Regions from separate parts of the Shigella sp. SIG3 genome, predicted to be linked through region 2. Evidence: predicted binding sites of a transcription regulator. Region 2 holds the regulator's gene; each other region holds the start of a gene.
What was found. Region 2 encodes PurR, which represses purine synthesis genes. Its sites were predicted from a motif close to CANGCAAACGTTTGCNTG; they were not measured.

Region 1 (4,290 bases), on a different contig from region 2:
AACGAATCAGCGGATACCATGATTATCAAACGCACTCCTCAAGCCGCGTCGCCTCTGGCTTCGTGGCTTTCTTATCTGGAAAACCTGCACAGTAAAACTATCGAGCTCGGCCTTGAGCGCGTGAGCCAGGTCGCGGCGCGTCTTGGCGTCCTGAAACCAGCGCCATTTGTGTTTACCGTTGCGGGTACGAATGGCAAAGGCACCACCTGCCGTACGCTGGAGTCGATTCTGATGGCGGCAGGGTACAAAGTGGGCGTCTACAGTTCGCCTCATCTGGTGCGTTATACCGAGCGCGTACGTGTGCAGGGCCGGGAATTGCCGGAATCGGCCCACACCGCCTCTTTTGCGGAGATTGAATCGGCACGCGGTGATATTTCCCTGACCTATTTCGAGTACGGTACGCTGTCGGCGTTGTGGCTGTTCAAGCAGGCACAACTTGACGTGGTGATTCTGGAAGTAGGGCTGGGCGGTCGTCTGGACGCAACCAATATTGTCGATGCCGATGCCGCGGTAGTAACCAGTATTGCGCTGGATCATACCGACTGGCTGGGTCCAGATCGCGAAAGTATTGGTCGCGAGAAAGCAGGCATCTTCCGCAGCGAAAAACCGGCAATTGTCGGTGAGCCGGAAATGCCTTCTACCATTGCTGATGTGGCGCAGGAAAAAGGTGCACTGTTACAACGTCGGGGCGTTGAGTGGAACTATTCCGTCACCGATCATGACTGGGCGTTTAGCGATGCTCACGGCACGCTGGAAAATCTGCCGTTGCCGCTTGTCCCGCAACCGAATGCCGCAACGGCGCTGGCGGCACTGCGTGCCAGCGGGCTGGAAGTCAGTGAAAATGCCATTCGCGACGGGATTGCCAGCGCAATTTTGCCGGGACGTTTCCAGATTGTGAGCGAGTCGCCACGCGTTATTTTTGATGTCGCGCATAATCCACATGCGGCGGAATATCTCACCGGGCGTATGAAAGCGCTACCGAAAAACGGGCGCGTGCTGGCGGTTATCGGTATGCTACATGATAAAGATATTGCCGGAACTCTGGCCTGGTTGAAAAGCGTGGTTGATGACTGGTATTGTGCGCCACTGGAAGGGCCGCGCGGTGCCACGGCAGAACAACTGCTTGAGCATTTGGGTAACGGCAAATCATTTGATAGCGTTGCGCAGGCATGGGATGCCGCAATGGCGGACGCTAAAGCGGAAGACACCGTGCTGGTGTGTGGTTCTTTCCACACGGTCGCACATGTCATGGAAGTGATTGACGCGAGGAGAAGCGGTGGCAAGTAAGTTTCAGAATCGGTTAGTGGGCACGATCGTGCTGGTGGCGCTGGGGGTGATTGTACTTCCAGGGCTGCTGGACGGGCAGAAAAAACATTATCAGGATGAGTTCGCGGCTATCCCGCTGGTGCCGAAAGCGGGCGATCGTGATGAGCCTGATATGATGCCAGCCGCCACCCAGGCGTTGCCGACGCAGCCGCCGGAAGGCGCAGCGGAAGAGGTGCGGGCAGGTGATGCCGCAGCACCGTCGCTCGATCCGGCCACTATTGCAGCCAATAACACCGAGTTTGAACCGGAACCTGCACCGGTCGCCCCACCGAAGCCGAAACCGGTGGAGCCGCCTAAACCAAAGGTTGAAGCACCACCTGCGCCGAAGCCAGAACCGAAGCCGGTCGTGGAAGAAAAAGCAGCGCCAACGGGTAAAGCCTATGTTGTGCAACTGGGTGCGCTGAAAAATGCCGATAAAGTGAATGAGATTGTCGGTAAGCTGCGCGGTGCCGGTTATCGGGTTTATACGTCGCCATCCACGCCAGTGCAGGGTAAAATTACCCGTATTCTGGTTGGGCCGGATGCCTCGAAAGATAAGCTGAAAGGTTCGCTGGGTGAGTTGAAGCAACTTTCTGGCTTAAGTGGCGTGGTAATGGGCTATACGCCGAATTAACACAGTCTTGCCTGATGCGACGCTGGCGCGTCTTATCAGGCTTGGGCAGTGTTAGAACCGTAGGTCGGATAAGGCGTTTACGCCGCATCCGACACGCATTGCACGATGCCGCAAAGGCATAAAAAGTCGATGGCGTTGAATATTTTTTCAGCGCCATTTTTATTGATGCGCGGGAAGGAAATCCCTACGCAAACGTTTTCTTTTTCTGTTAGAATGCGCCCCGAACAGGATGACAGGGCGTAAAATCGTGGGACACATATGGTCTGGATTGATTACGCCATAATCGCGGTGATTGCTTTTTCCTCTCTGGTTAGCCTGATCCGCGGCTTTGTTCGTGAAGCGTTATCGCTGGTGACATGGGGTTGTGCTTTCTTTGTTGCCAGTCATTACTACACTTACCTGTCAGTCTGGTTTACGGGCTTTGAAGACGAACTGGTTCGAAATGGGATTGCCATCGCGGTACTGTTTATCGCTACCCTGATCGTTGGTGCTATCGTGAACTTCGTGATAGGCCAGTTGGTGGAGAAAACGGGGTTGTCAGGCACCGATCGGGTGCTGGGCGTCTGTTTCGGTGCGTTGCGCGGTGTGTTGATTGTTGCCGCCATTCTCTTCTTTCTCGACTCCTTTACCGGGGTGTCGAAAAGTGAAGACTGGAGCAAATCACAGCTGATCCCGCAATTCAGTTTTATCATCAGATGGTTTTTTGATTATCTGCAAAGCTCGTCAAGTTTCTTGCCCAGAGCGTAAGTGCTCTGAGATGTGGCTTAACGAGGAAAAAGACGTATGTGCGGTATTGTCGGTATCGCCGGTGTTATGCCGGTTAACCAGTCGATTTATGATGCCTTAACGGTGCTTCAGCATCGCGGTCAGGATGCCGCCGGCATCATCACCATAGATGCCAATAACTGCTTCCGTTTGCGTAAAGCGAACGGGCTGGTGAGCGATGTATTTGAAGCTCGCCATATGCAGCGTTTGCAGGGCAATATGGGCATTGGTCATGTGCGTTACCCTACGGCTGGCAGCTCCAGCGCCTCTGAAGCGCAGCCGTTTTACGTTAACTCCCCGTATGGCATTACGCTTGCCCACAACGGCAATCTGACCAACGCTCACGAGTTGCGTAAAAAACTGTTTGAAGAAAAACGCCGCCACATCAACACCACTTCCGACTCGGAAATTCTGCTTAATATCTTCGCCAGCGAGCTGGACAACTTCCGCCACTACCCGCTGGAAGCCGACAATATTTTCGCTGCCATTGCTGCCACAAACCGCTTAATCCGCGGCGCGTATGCCTGTGTGGCGATGATTATCGGCCACGGTATGGTTGCTTTCCGCGATCCAAACGGGATTCGTCCGCTGGTACTGGGAAAACGTGATATTGACGAGAACCGTACAGAATATATGGTCGCTTCCGAAAGCGTAGCGCTCGATACGCTGGGCTTTGATTTCCTGCGTGACGTCGCGCCGGGCGAAGCGATTTACATCACTGAAGAAGGGCAGTTGTTTACCCGTCAATGTGCTGACAATCCGGTCAGCAATCCGTGCCTGTTTGAGTATGTATACTTTGCCCGCCCGGACTCGTTTATCGACAAAATTTCCGTTTACAGCGCGCGTGTGAATATGGGCACGAAACTGGGCGAGAAAATTGCCCGCGAATGGGAAGATCTGGATATCGACGTGGTGATCCCGATCCCAGAAACCTCGTGTGATATCGCGCTGGAAATTGCTCGTATTCTGGGCAAACCGTACCGCCAGGGCTTCGTTAAAAACCGCTATGTTGGCCGCACCTTTATCATGCCGGGCCAGCAGCTGCGTCGTAAGTCCGTGCGCCGTAAACTGAATGCCAACCGCGCCGAGTTCCGCGATAAAAACGTCCTGCTGGTCGACGACTCCATCGTCCGTGGCACCACTTCTGAGCAGATTATCGAGATGGCACGCGAAGCCGGAGCGAAGAAAGTGTACCTCGCTTCTGCGGCACCGGAAATTCGCTTCCCGAACGTTTATGGTATTGATATGCCGAGCGCCACGGAACTGATCGCTCACGGTCGCGAAGTTGATGAAATTCGCCAGATCATCGGTGCTGACGGGTTGATTTTCCAGGATCTGAACGATCTGATCGACGCCGTTCGCGCTGAAAATCCGGATATCCAGCAGTTTGAATGCTCGGTGTTCAACGGCGTCTACGTCACCAAAGATGTTGATCAGGGCTACCTCGATTTCCTCGATACGTTACGTAATGATGACGCCAAAGCAGTGCAACGTCAGAACGAAGTGGAAAATCTCGAAATGCATAACGAAGGATGATGCCTTCGCTGAGGGTGCCGGTCTGGCACCCTGACTTGCAACTCCCGCCG
Region 2 (4,290 bases):
CTAATAAGCCAGGAAACTACCAGACTTGCGAGGAAGCACAGACCCAGTTGCAGAGTGTTCTGCAACGCTGCGGCGCGACCGGTTGCATGTGGGAAGGGACGCAGCGCCTGGGCGACAACAATAGGGTAGATCGCGCCATTGGCAATCGCCATCACACAGAATGGGATCAGGATTTCGACCAGCGACACATGGCTAATGAAGCCCGCAGCCCAGGTCGCAATGACGCTGACAGCAAACAGCACCAGCAACCACGGTAATAACTGCTTGCCTTGCCATTTCTGCAGTGCGGTGCGACAGCCATAACCACCAATCAGAAACGCGATAGTTTGCGGGACATAACTTAAACCAATAACTGCCGGGCTGTAGCCCATTTCACTAAGGATGAACGGTGAACCGGTCAGCCATGCAAAAAAACTGGCTGAACAGGCTGCGTATATCAGCACGTTGCCGCGATAGGTTTTAGAACGTAGCAGGTCGGTAAAGGTCAGACCATCCTGACTATTGTTACGGGCCTTCGTCGTGGGTTTGAGCCAGAAAATAGGCAGAATCAGCACCACGGTAATGGCAAACAGGGTGGCGAAAATCGCCTGCCAGGAAAAATGGACCAGCAGCCAGCTTCCTAACAGGGGAGCCAGTGCCGGAGACAGACCCACCAGCGGCATGATGGTCGCAAAAATACGGTTGACTTTCTGTGAAGGATAATAATCTGTCACTAATGCTTGCCAGATAACCGCCGCGGCGCAGACCCCCACAGCCTGTACAAAACGCAATACCAGCAGCGTGGCGGCGTTTTCTACCCACAGCATCCCCAGACTACCTAACGCAAAAATTGTCAGGCCGATTAATAACACCGGTTTACGACCATAACGGTCGGAGAGTGGCCCCCACAGAAGCTGGGCTGCGGCAAAACCGGCAAGGAACAGACTAAGGCTGGCACTGACAGCAGACGCAGGCGTTTGCAGGTCGGCCTGTATGGCGGCGAAAGCAGGCAGATACATATCGGTTGCCAGAAAACCGAGTACGCTCAAACCCGCCAGCCAGACTAAAAATCTTTTCCCAGGTTGCATGTATATTCTCTAAATCTCTCAATTAAACACCGCCGCAAAGTGTAGGGAGTGAAATTAGTGTTGTGAAACGGTAATATTTGATGACTGGTTTCAAAAATTTTGCAGGCTGACTATGTGGTCAGAATATTCACTCGAAGTTGTTGATGCGGTAGCGCGTAATGGTAGTTTTAGCGCTGCGGCACAGGAGCTGCATCGCGTTCCTTCTGCGGTCAGCTATACCGTGCGTCAGCTGGAAGAGTGGCTGGCGGTACCGCTCTTTGAACGACGGCACCGTGATGTGGAGCTGACCGCTGCTGGAGCGTGGTTTCTCAAAGAAGGGCGCTCTGTTGTCAAAAAAATGCAGATCACCCGCCAGCAATGTCAGCAGATAGCGAACGGCTGGCGCGGTCAGTTAGCTATCGCAGTGGATAATATTGTCAGGCCAGAACGTACACGGCAGATGATCGTTGATTTTTATCGCCATTTTGATGATGTTGAACTTCTTGTCTTTCAGGAAGTGTTCAACGGTGTCTGGGATGCGCTTTCCGACGGGCGCGTGGAACTGGCAATTGGCGCAACACGCGCGATTCCGGTAGGCGGTCGTTATGCCTTCCGGGATATGGGGATGCTAAGCTGGAGTTGCGTTGTTGCCAGTCACCACCCGCTGGCGTTGATGGATGGCCCGTTCAGCGATGATACGTTGCGCAACTGGCCGTCGTTGGTGCGCGAAGACACCTCGCGAACGCTACCTAAACGTATTACCTGGTTGCTGGATAACCAAAAAAGACTTGTCGTACCTGACTGGGAATCATCGGCAACCTGTATCTCGGCAGGATTATGCATAGGGATGGTGCCAACACATTTCGCCAAACCGTGGCTTAATGAGGGGAAGTGGGTAGCACTTGAACTGGAAAACCCCTTCCCGGATTCGGCATGTTGTCTGACATGGCAGCAAAATGATATGTCGCCTGCGTTAACCTGGCTGCTTGAGTATCTCGGCGATAGTGAGACGCTGAATAAGGAGTGGCTGCGGGAGCCGGAAGAGACTCCCGCAACGGGTGATTAACGACGATAGTCGCGGAACGGGCCGTCAGCCACGGAGCGGCGTTCAATCAAACGCGGATGCACTTCAATGGACTGCGGTTCTTCACGTTTGTTGACGATACGATCCAACAGCATGTTGAACGCTGTTTCACCCAGCGAATCTTTTGGCTGATGGATCGTGGTCAGCGCCGGCGTAAAATAGCGCGCGTTGCGCACGTTATCATAACCGATCAGCGAAACATCCTGCGGGACGCGCAGGCCCATTTCATCAGCAGCACAAAGTGCGCCCATTGCCATGATATCGCCACCACAGAAGACGGCAGTAGGGCGATGCGGCTGCGACAGGATTTGCTGCATGGCGCGATAACCGGATTCAGGTTCAAAGTCACCCTGCACAATCCAGCTTTCCGGCACCTTGATCATCGCTTCTTCCATCGCCTTCATAAAACCGGCAAGGCGGCCTGCGCCGGTGTTACGTTCCAGCGGGCCGGGGATGACGCCGATTTCGCGGTGACCGCGTTCAATCAGATAACGCCCGGCCATGTAGCCGCCTTCGAACGCGTTATCAATGACCGCATCGGTGAAGTCAGCTTTTGCTTCACCCCAGTCCATCACCACCATTGGGATATGGCGATACTCTTCCAGCATCGCCAGCAACGGCTCTGGGTACTCAGAACACATCACCAGCAGACCATCGACGCGTTTTTGCGCCATCATCGACAGATAAGCCCGCTGTTTCTCAAGATTGTTCCACGCATTACCCAGAATCAGGGTGTAACCTTTCTGGAAGCAATTTTTTTCAACTGCTTCAATGATCTCGGCAAAATAGGCCGCTTCGCTGCTGGTCGCCAGCAAACCGATAGACTTGGTGTGGTTAACCTTCAGGCTACGCGCCACCGCGCTAGGGGAGTAGTGTAATTCTTTAATCGCTGCCCACACGGCGTTGCGCGTTTCTTCAGCGACGAAACGTGTTTTGTTGATCACGTGTGACACAGTTGTAGTGGAAACGTTTGCTCGTTTCGCTACATCTTTTATTGTTGCCATTCCATTTCACTCCAGACCCTAACTTCAGCTCCTGCAAAATCGCAAGGTAAACGTTTGCCTTTACACACCTTACGCACAACAAAAGTGTTGCGGTACGCCGGAAAAACGACACGGAGCGTCAGGAAGGGGTCAATGGCCAGTACGCAAATAGTGTAAGCGTGGAATTTTGGCCGATCTTGACGAAAAGGGGAAGTGGTAAAAACACTTATCATTATAAATGACGGGAGATTTTTTCATAACAGTGTGTAAAAATGCGTAATATCACTTTTTGTGTGGTAATAAAAAAGGAGAAAACTTGATGAGCACCGACCTTAAATTTTCACTGGTAACAACGATTATCGTCCTCGGTTTGATCGTAGCCGTGGGTTTGACTGCCGCGCTGCACTGATTTCCTCTCGAGGGAGCGCGTTCTCCCTCGCATCTCCTTCCTGTTTGTTAGCAAAATGGCAAAAGTGTTTTCTCTTTTTGTTATTTTCATTTTTTTGTGATTGCTGTCATGCTTTCGCCACTTTAATGAATATCGCGTAATGACGCGAAGAGGTGGAGATAAGGCATGAAAATTAACTATCCGTTGCTGGCGCTGGCGATTGGCGCGTTTGGTATCGGGACAACGGAGTTCTCGCCAATGGGCTTGTTGCCCGTCATTGCGCGCGGTGTGGATGTCTCGATTCCCGCTGCCGGAATGTTAATCAGTGCCTATGCAGTTGGCGTAATGGTGGGCGCGCCGCTGATGACGCTTCTACTTTCTCATCGTGCCCGCCGCAGTGCGTTGATTTTCCTGATGGCAATTTTCACGCTAGGCAACGTTCTTTCCGCCATCGCGCCGGATTATATGACCCTGATGCTTTCACGTATTTTGACCAGCCTGAATCACGGAGCATTTTTTGGTTTGGGTTCAGTCGTGGCCGCAAGCGTGGTGCCAAAACATAAACAGGCCAGCGCAGTTGCCACTATGTTTATGGGGTTAACCCTGGCAAATATCGGTGGCGTGCCGGCGGCGACCTGGTTGGGTGAAACCATCGGCTGGCGGATGTCATTTCTGGCAACGGCGGGGCTGGGAGTGATTTCAATGGTAAGTCTGTTCTTCTCATTACCTAAAGGTGGTACAGGGGCACGACCTGAAGTGAAAAAAGAGCTGGCGGTATTAATGCGTCCG
Region 3 (4,290 bases), on a different contig from region 2:
CGGATGCTATCGCTACGGATAATTTCCACCGCCAGATAGGTGTAATCATCTTTCAGGAACTGCACTAAGTCAGTGTCAGGATTGATTAAAATCGGCGTAATGTGCTGACGCAGATACTGCTTAAAATAATGACGCAGCCAGTTTTGTTGATTGACGGAGAGCTGGCGTTCATTAATCAGGAAGATCTGGTTGCGCGCCATCTCCAGCAATAGCTCGTTGTAGAGGCCGTCGAATTCCTGATCGGCTTTCAGCACCCGGGACTGAATTTTGCCCAGTAAATGGCGGGAATGAGCGTTGGAGCCTTGTTCTTCGCTAATAATGATGCGTCGCTTCAGTTCAGCGAAGCGGACTTTATAGAACTCATCAAGGTTATTGGAATAGATCCCCAGGAAACGCATCCTTTCAATCAGCGGGTTAGATTTGTCCGCCGCTTCCTGAAGCACGCGTTCATTGAACGATAACCAACTGAGCTCTTTTTCGATGTATAGCTTTTCCTGACCCATTACCACTTTTACTCCGTTTTATTCACGGGACACTGCCTGGATATTATGGCGAGCAATATTGGCAGATGTCCAACTATGCCAGAAAAGGGGGAAAAAAACTGCTGGAGCTTGCGATTTACAGGTGAATTGAAAAACGCCAGCGGCAGAGCTGGCGCTTTAACTACGGGGGCATTACTCGTCGGCAGCGTAGCTCTGCGGCGGCAGACGTTGACCATCCAGCCACGCGGCGTTTTCGTGCATTTTCAGACGACCATCGGCAAACCAGCTAATCACCAGTGGATAAATAGCGTGTTCCTGGGTTTGCACGCGGGCGGTGATGTCATCTTCCGTATCACCAGCAAATACCGGGACTTTCGCCTGTAAAATAACCGGGCCACCGTCCAGTTCATCGGTGACGAAATGCACCGATGTACCGTGCTCTTCATCGCCATTTTCCAGCGCCTGACGATGGGTGTGTAATCCGGGATATTTCGGCAGCAGAGAAGGGTGAATGTTCAGCAAACGCCCGGCATAGTGGGAGACAAACGCCGGGCTGAGAATGCGCATAAAACCAGCCAGCACGACCACATCGGGTGCGTACATGTCGATTTCATGAATCAACTCCCGGTCATAGGCTTCACGACTGTCAAACGCGCTGGCGATGAGCGTATGCGTTGCAATACCCGCCTGGCGGGCGCGTTCAAGGCCGAACGCGTCGGCCTTATTGCTGAAAACTGCCCGTACGGTGCCTTTAATTTTGTTGGTTTTACAGGCGTCAATAATTGCCTGTAAATTACTTCCGTTGCCGGAAATAAGCACCACAATATTCATTATTCGATAACCACGCGTTGTTCGGAATCAGAGGCTTTGATGATACCGATTTTCCACGCGTTTTCACCGTTGGCATTTAGCAGGGCGAGGGCTTTGTCCACTTCCGGAGCAGGCAGGGCGATAATCATCCCGACGCCGCAGTTGAAGGTGCGATACATTTCATGGCGCTCAACGTTACCTGCCGTTTGCAGCCAGTTGAACACTTCCGGCCACTGCCAGGAAGATTCATCAATCACTGCCTGGGTATTATCTGGCAATACGCGCGGAATGTTTTCCCAGAAGCCGCCGCCGGTCAGGTGCGCAATGGCATGCACATCGACCTTTTCAATCAACTCCAGCACTGACTTCACGTAAATGCGGGTCGGTGCCAGCAGATGATCGGCTAATGGCTTACCATCAAGTTCGGTGGTTTGCGGATCACAACCGCTGACTTCAAGAATTTTGCGCACCAGCGAATAGCCGTTCGAGTGCGGACCGCTGGAACCGAGTGCAATCAGCACATCGCCGTCGCTGACTTTAGAGCCGTCGATGATTTCTGATTTTTCTACCACGCCCACGCAGAAACCCGCGACATCGTAATCTTCACCGTGATACATCCCCGGCATTTCTGCCGTTTCGCCACCCACCAGAGAACAGCCCGATTGCAGACAACCTTCCGCGATGCCGCTGATCACTGCTGAAGCGGTATCAACATCCAGTTTTCCGGTTGCGTAATAGTCGAGGAAAAACAGCGGTTCCGCACCTTGCACCACCAGGTCATTAACGCACATGGCGACCAGATCAATACCAATGGTGTCGTGACGTTTTAAGTCCATTGCCAGACGCAGCTTGGTACCTACGCCGTCAGTGCCGGAAACCAGCACGGGTTCACGATATTTTTGCGGCAATGCACACAGCGCACCGAAGCCGCCCAGACCGCCCATCACTTCCGGACGACGCGTTTTCTTCACTACGCCTTTGATTCTTCCAACCAGAGCATTACCCGCGTCAATATCAACACCGGCATCTTTGTAGCTAAGAGAGGTTTTATCGGTCACTGCTTGGGTCCCCACGCGTTACTTGCGGTAGAAAAATAAAATTCGGCGCAATTCTAACAGGGAAAGCAAACGTTTGCGAGACTGTTTTACACAACCTTTTTGCACGTCTTTTCCCCGGGCGCGCGGCGAAAGAAGACTTGTGCCAGGGCAAAGGTTAGTTTTCGGATGGAATAATCTTCTTTCATAACCATTTGAATATAAAATAACTTTATCTCAAACTGTTATCATTTTGACTAAAGTCAACGAAAATAATATTGCCGCCTTGAAGAAAGGAGGTATAATCCTTCGATTTTTTTTGTGGCTGCCCCTCAAAGGAGAAAGAGTATGAAGATCGTGGAAGTCAAACACCCACTCGTCAAACACAAGCTGGGACTGATGCGTGAGCAAGATATCAGCACCAAGCGCTTTCGCGAACTCGCTTCCGAAGTGGGTAGCCTGCTGACTTACGAAGCGACCGCCGACCTCGAAACGGAAAAAGTAACTATCGAAGGCTGGAACGGCCCGGTAGAAATCGACCAGATCAAAGGTAAGAAAATTACCGTTGTGCCAATTCTGCGTGCGGGTCTTGGTATGATGGACGGTGTGCTGGAAAACGTTCCGAGCGCGCGCATCAGCGTTGTCGGTATGTACCGTAATGAAGAAACGCTGGAGCCGGTACCGTACTTCCAGAAACTGGTTTCTAACATCGATGAGCGTATGGCGCTGATCGTTGACCCAATGCTGGCAACCGGTGGTTCCGTTATCGCGACCATCGACCTGCTGAAAAAAGCGGGCTGCAGCAGCATCAAAGTTCTGGTGCTGGTCGCTGCGCCAGAAGGTATCGCTGCGCTGGAAAAAGCGCACCCGGACGTCGAACTGTATACTGCATCGATTGACCAGGGACTGAACGAGCACGGATACATTATTCCGGGCCTCGGCGATGCCGGTGACAAAATCTTTGGTACGAAATAAAGAATAAAAATAATTAAAGCCGACTTTAAGAGTCGGCTTTTTTTTGAGTAAAGCGCCTATAACACATAATACAGAGGATAATACTATGACGCGCCGTGCTATCGGGGTGAGTGAAAGACCGCCACTTTTACAGACAATCCCGCTTAGTTTGCAACATTTGTTCGCCATGTTTGGTGCAACCGTCCTGGTGCCCGTCTTATTTCATATTAACCCGGCGACTGTACTGTTATTTAACGGTATTGGAACGCTGCTGTATCTCTTCATCTGTAAAGGGAAAATTCCGGCTTATCTTGGTTCCAGCTTTGCCTTTATTTCACCGGTATTGTTACTGTTGCCGTTAGGGTATGAAGTCGCGCTGGGCGGCTTTATTATGTGCGGCGTGCTGTTCTGCCTGGTTTCTTTTATCGTGAAGAAAGCGGGGACCGGCTGGTTGGACGTGCTGTTTCCACCTGCGGCAATGGGCGCAATCGTTGCCGTCATCGGTCTGGAGCTGGCGGGCGTAGCTGCCGGTATGGCGGGTTTACTCCCGGCTGAAGGGCAAACGCCAAACTCCAAAACCATCATCATCTCTATTACCACCCTGGCGGTCACGGTTTTAGGTTCCGTGCTGTTTCGTGGTTTCCTGGCAATTATCCCGATTTTAATTGGCGTGCTGGTGGGGTACGCGCTCTCTTTCGCAATGGGAATTGTCGATACCACGCCGATTATTAATGCTCACTGGTTTGCACTGCCAACCCTCTATACGCCGCGCTTCGAGTGGTTTGCCATTCTGACTATTCTGCCAGCGGCGTTAGTGGTTATTGCCGAACACGTAGGGCACCTGGTAGTAACGGCTAATATCGTCAAAAAAGATCTGCTGCGCGATCCAGGTCTGCACCGTTCGATGTTTGCTAACGGCCTGTCGACCGTGATCTCCGGCTTCTTTGGCTCTACGCCAAATACCACTTACGGAGAAAACATTGGCGTGATGGCGATCACCCGTGTTTACA

Region 1: the regulator PurR is predicted to act here: its motif matches at 2,125-2,142, upstream of cvpA (colicin V production protein).
Region 3: the regulator PurR is predicted to act here: its motif matches at 2,413-2,430, upstream of purM (phosphoribosylformylglycinamidine cyclo-ligase).

The regions. Positions count from the first base shown of each region.
Region 1 is NZ_JBQZXE010000002.1:76,203-80,492, reverse strand. It holds gene folC (bifunctional tetrahydrofolate synthase/dihydrofolate synthase) at 19-1,287, shown strand; gene dedD (cell division protein DedD) at 1,277-1,939, shown strand; gene cvpA (colicin V production protein) at 2,198-2,686, shown strand; gene purF (amidophosphoribosyltransferase) at 2,723-4,240, shown strand.
Region 2 is NZ_JBQZXE010000099.1:6,650-10,939, forward strand. It holds gene punC (purine nucleoside transporter PunC) at 1-1,067, opposite strand, end outside; gene punR (DNA-binding transcriptional activator PunR) at 1,180-2,112, shown strand; gene purR (HTH-type transcriptional repressor PurR) at 2,109-3,134, opposite strand; gene cydH (cytochrome bd-I accessory subunit CydH) at 3,433-3,522, shown strand; gene ACUU1I_RS15660 (MFS transporter) at 3,688-4,290, shown strand, end outside.
Region 3 is NZ_JBQZXE010000001.1:4,260-8,549, forward strand. It holds gene ppk1 (polyphosphate kinase 1) at 1-503, opposite strand, end outside; gene purN (phosphoribosylglycinamide formyltransferase) at 675-1,313, opposite strand; gene purM (phosphoribosylformylglycinamidine cyclo-ligase) at 1,313-2,350, opposite strand; gene upp (uracil phosphoribosyltransferase) at 2,675-3,301, shown strand; gene uraA (uracil permease) at 3,387-4,290, shown strand, end outside.